DNA from 2 places in the Caballeronia sp. BCC1704 genome. Region 1 is predicted to be linked to the other one. Evidence: riboswitches for the same ligand, from Rfam matches in the RefSeq annotation. Region 1 holds a riboswitch; the other holds the start of a gene.
The links. A riboswitch is a leader RNA that binds a small molecule or an ion and turns the genes downstream of it on or off. The one in region 1 is predicted to bind cobalamin.
Positions count from the first base shown of each region.

Region 2: it holds a riboswitch for cobalamin, as region 1 does, so the genes downstream of both, HWX53_RS04860 (TonB-dependent receptor) here and HWX53_RS13250 (cobalamin biosynthesis protein) in region 1, are expected to answer to the same signal.

Region 1 covers NZ_CADFFT010000002.1:781,782-784,985, forward strand. The annotation lists gene HWX53_RS13240 (cobyrinate a,c-diamide synthase) at 1-627, opposite strand, end outside; gene cobO (cob(I)yrinic acid a,c-diamide adenosyltransferase) at 632-1,234, opposite strand; gene HWX53_RS13250 (cobalamin biosynthesis protein) at 1,243-1,602, opposite strand; cobalamin riboswitch at 1,687-1,935, opposite strand; cobalamin riboswitch at 1,991-2,242, shown strand; gene cobW (cobalamin biosynthesis protein CobW) at 2,368-3,204, shown strand, end outside.
Region 2 covers NZ_CADFFT010000001.1:1,043,360-1,046,563, forward strand. The annotation lists RNA gene ssrS (6S RNA) at 1-103, opposite strand, end outside; gene HWX53_RS04850 (cell division protein ZapA) at 222-536, opposite strand; gene HWX53_RS04855 (ATPase) at 533-922, opposite strand; cobalamin riboswitch at 1,172-1,467, shown strand; gene HWX53_RS04860 (TonB-dependent receptor) at 1,600-3,204, shown strand, end outside.

The DNA.
Region 1 (3,204 bases):
AGCGGCAATGGCATCGGCGGCGCGATCCAGACGCGCATCCAGTCCCGCAACTTCTTGCGCCTGCGTCAAGCCCAAGTGACGCTCGGGCAGCGCGATGTCCTCTGCATTCGAAAGATGCCCGCAATAGCGCAGTCCATCGGGGATGGCTTCGGCCAACATCTGCGCATGCCGCGCCGATGCAACGCGATTGGCGAGCACGCCATGGAACGGCACGTCCGCGCGATAACGCGCCAGTCCGAACGCCACCGCGCCGAACGTCTGCGCCATGCCATGCGCGCCGATCACCGCAAGCACCGGCACGTTGAATGCGGCCGCGAGATCGGCGCTGCTCGGCGTGCCGTCGAAGAGACCCATGACGCCTTCGATCAAGATGAGATCGGCCTCGCGCGCGGCCTGTGCGAGCAACGCGCGGCATGCGTCGAGACCGACCATCGACAGATGCAGCGAATAGACGGGCGATCCGCATGCGCGTTCGAGAATCATCGGATCCAGAAAATCGGGACCGGTCTTGAACACGCGCACGCGCAGGCCACGCCGCGCATGATGGCGCGCAAGCGCGGCCGTCACCGTGGTCTTGCCTTGATGCGACGCGCTCGCGCCGATGAAGAGTGCGGGGCAGGAGGGCATGAGTTCAGTACTCGACGCCACGTTGCGCCTTGACGCCCTGCTCGCGATACGGATGCTTCACAAGCCGCATTTCCGTGACGAGGTCCGCCAGTTCGACGAGCGCATCCGGCGCATGACGCCCCGTCACGACCACATGCAGCATCGCGGGACGCGCCTTCAACACATCGAGCACTTCGTCGAGCGGCAAGTACTCGTACTTCAGCACGGTGTTGAGCTCGTCGAGCACGACCATCTGATATTCGCCGCTCTCGATCATGCGCTGCGCTTCGTTCCAGCCTTTGCGCGCGGTCGCCATGTCGGCCTCGCGGTTTTGCGTGTTCCATGTATAGCCGTCGCCCATCGTCACGAAATCGCAGTTGGCAACCGCGCTCAGGAAATCGCGCTCTGACGTGTGCAGCGCGCCTTTGATGAACTGAACGACGCCGAGCTTCATGCCGTGCCCGAGCACGCGCACGGCCATGCCGAATGCCGCCGTCGTCTTGCCCTTGCCATTGCCTGTGTTGACGATCAGGAGACCCTTCTCGTGATCGGCGGCGGCCTGCTTCTTTTCGTGGCCTTCCTTGCGACGCTGCGTCATGCGCAGATGCGATTCCGTATCGGTTTTCATGGGCTCTTTCAGGCTTTCTTCGTTGCTATGGCGACGGTCACGTGACCGTCGATCATCTTCGGCATCACAAGCTCTCCGCCCTGGCTTGCGAGCAGCGCGCTAGGCTCGCACACGCCCTCGGCGGGCATGTGCGCGAGCTCGTCCGCGCGATAAAGGCGCAATGGCAGGGCATGACGCTCGCAGAAGACACGCAAGCCGGCTTCGTCGTGTTTGATGTCGATGCTCGCGATCACCGCGATGTGCTCTAACGTGAATTCCGCTGCTCGAAGCGCACGAAGCACGGCCGCTTCAATCGCATCGGCGCTTACGCCGCGTTTGCAGCCGATGCCGACGGCAAGATGGCGCAGGCTCACGCAAGGAAGCATCATCGAACGAATGGACGGAAATGCTTGCGCCGCCCATGCGTCCCTCGCGGATGGCGGCGTTCGGCGAAGGCATCGTGATGGCAGATGCGCTTCGTCCCCTGCGCTGGCCGGTATCCGGGCTTGCGGCCGTCATCGCGCAGCCTTCCCACCGTGAACGGGCAGTGGCCGTGTGCGCCATGCGCGATATCGTGCAAGCCGATACCGCCGGTCGCGTACCGTTGCGGGGACAGCACAGGTTGGCGAGCGCTTGCATGATCGTGAAGACGCCGCTTCCTGTTTCCCGTTTAACTGCGCGTTTCGTGTGAACGCGCGAGCACCAGTCGCGCGCCAACGATACCACATGCCCCCGCTTTTCGGCGGCGCTTTCCTTGACGCTCCTTCGTGAGGAGCCTAGACTTCACGCAGTTCTGGTGCCCGCGTGCGAGCTTCTTTCGCGCGCAGTTAAACGGGAAGCAGGAAGCGCATCGCTCCATCATGCGATCGGACGCGCGCCAACCTGCGCTGCCCCCGCAACGGTAAGCGACCGGCGGTATCGGCGAGTACGATATCGCGCGTTGCGCACACGGCCACTGTCGGTACACGGCAGGAAGGCTGCGCAACGAGGTCCCAAGCCCGGATACCGGCCAGACTTTCGCAGGGTTCACGCCGCGGGGATGCGGCATGGTCCATGATCCATCAGTCGTGCGCTTTTTCCCGCAGATCTCGCCGGCGATACCTTCCTCGCGCGACGCACGCACGACGCACGCACACACGAGCCACGGAGCGACGATGCAAACCCGCAAGATACCCGTCACGGTCGTGACCGGCTTTCTCGGCAGCGGCAAGACCACCTTGATGCGCCACATCATGTCGAATGCGCAGGGCTTGCGCCTTGCTGTCATCGTGAACGAATTCGGTGAGCTCGGCATAGACGGGGAAATCCTGAAGGGTTGCGGCATCGGTTGCGACGACGAAGCCGGGTCGTCGGAGCGCAATCTCTATGAACTCGCTAACGGGTGCCTGTGTTGCACAGTGCAGGAAGAGTTTTATCCGGTGATGGAGCAGTTGCTGGAACGCCGCGAGCGCATCGACCATGTGTTGATCGAGACGTCGGGCCTCGCGTTGCCCAAGCCGCTCGTGCAGGCGTTCAACTGGCCGTCGATCAAAAATGCCTTCACCGTGGATGCCGTCATCACGGTGGTCGATGGTCCTGCCGCCGCAAGCGGACAGTTCGCCGCGAACCCCGCAGCGGTCGATGCGCAACGCAAGGCCGACCCGAACCTCGATCACGAATCGCCGCTGCACGAGCTATTCGAAGATCAACTGTCCTCGGCTGATCTCGTGATCGTCAACAAGACCGACCTCATGGACGCCGACGCACTGCGCCGCGTGGAAGCGCTCGTGCGGCCCGAGATTCCGCCGCAAGTGAAGGTCGTGCCCGCGCAAATGGGCAAGCTCGATCTGCATGCGCTGCTCGGTCTGCAATCGGCGTCCGAGGACAGCATTCATCTTCGCCACGATCATCACGGTTCTGCCGACGACGAAGGCCACGTGGACCATCACCATGACGAATTTGATTCGGTCGTCGTCGAAGGACAAGTGGAATCGCGCGAACAGGCCATTGCG
Region 2 (3,204 bases), on a different contig from region 1:
TCAGACAGAGTGACGCGCGCGCCCGTGCTGCAACGTTCCGCAACCGTGCCAATGTAGCATTGGTTCAAGGAATATATGACCTTGGCGTACCAGGCAGGGAGACCTCACTGTACACCAAACGTTTGGTCCTTGCAGCCCTTGCCTACGTTTCTCGCGGTATCTTTTTTTGATGGATACCGCAACGCTGATTAGATCAGCGCATGACCGTCAGTGCGCTTCGCTCAGTGCGCTTCGTATTGTGCAATGACAGCGCCGAGCTGCTCGTTCATCGAATGCATGGTGCGGCGGATTTCCTCGGCCGGAAATGCTTCGCCGTGACGCACGCTTTCCTGCAGCTTGAGCAATTCGGACGCCAGCGAGAGCGCGGCCATCACCGCGATGCGGTCCGTGCCGCGCACGCTGCTTGCGTTGCGGACCTTGTTCATTTCGGCATCCACGCGGGCCACCGCTTCGCGCAGCGCGGCTTCGGTTTCCGGCGAGCACGCGAGGCGATACTGCTGGCCGAGAATGGATACTTCGATCTGCGTGGTCGTCATGCCTTCTCTCCTTGATGATGCTCGCCGTGCACTTCTTCCGCGTGCGCATGTTCGTGCTGCGCTTCGCGCGACGCGCTGGATTCGGCGTTCAGAAGATCGAGCTGATTGTCGCTTTCGGCATGATGCGCTTTGCCGCGCGGCAGCTTTTCGAGGATCGCGTTGAGGCGCACTTGCGCGTCGTCGATCTTCGCGGACAGCGAATCGCGTTCGCCTTGCAGCGTGTCGCGCTCGTGGCGAACCTGCGCGAGTTCGGCCTGAACGCCGGCGTAATCGGCGCGCAGCTGTTCGATTTGTGCTTCGAGCGCGAGACGCGCCTGATTGTGGCGCTCGCTGATCTTGATCAGCCGGCCGATGTTTCCTGACAGTGATTCGAGTTCGTTGAGCATGTGCTGCGTCCTCTAAAGACCTGGCATTTTAGCGCGGTTCAACGGTGCTTCCGATAATTGTCTCGTTTCGAGACGTAACAACACGCGATCTTGCGCGCATCGCCGCGTATTCATGTGCGGAATGGCCGCGCGTGACGCACTCGGATGCGCGGCTGACGTCGCTCGCTTGTCGCTTGCTCGTCGCTCGCTCGTCGCTCAAGCCTCGCGATGACGGGCGCGCGCCTTCTTGACGGCCCTAATGCGCGCTCCTACACTTGCCGCACTTTTGGTGCTCGCGCCGCCTTTCTTGCGGCGCAGTCAAACGGGAAACAGGAAGCGCTGTCTCGCCTCGCGCGGCTCGCCAACCTGTGCTGCCCCCGCAACGGTAAGCGACCGCAACGCAAGTTGCAAGTCGTCCCTCGCGCGTTTCTACGTGTTGCTCCGTGGTCGTTTGCCATCGGACACGCGACTGCAAGAAACGTGTCGGCGCCACTGCGCTTCGAAGCGCGGGAAGGCGGGACGATGCGTCGCCAGCCCGGATACCGGCCAATCGTCCAGCGCGCCGATGCTTTGCAAGACGGCGCGCGCGTCGCGCACAGACCTCGCGGGGAGCGGGGCACGCGCCAGTCTCCAACGGAAACGCTTCACCCATGCTCTTGCCTTCGTCGGGCCTCATTCGTCGCGCGGCGCGCGTCGTGATGTGCGCCGCCGCGAGTGCGCCGCTTGCACAGGCCGCGCACGCCGATTCCGATTCTCCGTCGCAGACACTCGCGCCCGTCGTCGTCACGGCGACGCGCGGCGCGCAACCGCTCGCCGATTCCATCCCGCAGGCGACGCTCTTCGACGCGCAAGACATCGCCGACAGCAATGCAAACGATGTGCTCGGGCTCATCGCGCTTGCGCCCGGCGTGCAGATCACGCGCAACGGCGGGCCGGGCGCGACCTCGGGCGTGTTCATACGCGGCGCGTCGTCGACGCAGTCGCTGGTGCTGATCGACGGCGTGCGCGTTGAATCGGTGTCGCTCGGCGCGGCGCAGTTGTCGCAACTGATGCTCGATCAGACCGGCCGCGTCGAAGTGGTCAACGGCAACGTGTCGGCGCTGTATGGATCGAACGCGATCGGCGGCGTCGTGCAGATTTTCACGAAGGAGGGCGAAGCACATCCGCCACGCTTTCACTTCGAAGCCGAATACGGCAGCTATCACACGCAGCGGCAGTCGGCGGGCGTCGACGGCGCGCTCGATGCCGAGGGCCGCACCACGTTCAGCCTCAACGTGTCGCGCGAGAAGACGGACGGCTTCTCGTCGATCGATCCCGCGCTCGCGCCCGCCGCGAATCCGAACGCGAACGGTTATCTGAACGAAAGCGTCGCCGCGACGCTGCGCCACAAGTTCAGCGACAAGTGGGACGCAGGCGTGCGCTTCCTGCAATCGAACGGCGTGAACAGCTTCGACGATCCCTACGGCGTGCCGACCGATCTCAACGAATCGCATGATCGCGTGCGCTCGGCCTCCGTCTTCGCGAACGGCAAGCTCACCGACAACTGGACGACGCACTTCACCATCGCGCAAGGGCAGGACCGCGCGAACATCGAGAAAAACGGCGTCTATACGAGCCGCTTCGACTCGGAGAATCATCAGTATCTGTGGCAGAACGACTTCCGGCTCACCGAGGCGCATAAGCTCGTGTTCGGCTACGAGCATCTCGACCAGTCGCTCGACTCCGATCAGTTCAGCGCGCCCGACCGGCATGTGAACTCGGTGTTCGCGGGCTATGTCGGCCGCTTGGGTCCGAGCGAAGTGCAGGCCAACGTGCGCCGCGACCAGTATTCCGACTTCGGCGGCGCGAACAGCTACTATCTGGGCTACGCGTACAACTTCGATTCGCATTGGCGCGCGAGCGCGAGCTACGCGGCATCGTTCCGCGCGCCGAGTTTCGACGACCTCTACTATCCGTTCAGCGGCAATCCGTCGATACAGCCGGAGCGCAGCCATTCGGCCGAGGCCGCGTTGCAGTACGCATCGGAGAAGATCGGCGTGGTGCGCGTGACGGCGTTCGAGACGCGCTATTCGAATCTGATCGACTACGTGGGCGACAGCAGCGGCTTCTATACCGCGCAGAACGTGGGGCGCGCGAAGGTGCAGGGCGTCGAGACATCGTGGGCGGGACACGTGGGCGCAACCGACGTGCGCGCGAGCGTGACGTTCCAGAATCCCGTCGACGAGACAAATCACGAAGACCTCGCGCGTCGCGCGCGGCGCTTCGCGTCGCTGTCGGCGCATCGGTCGACCGGGCGCTGGCGC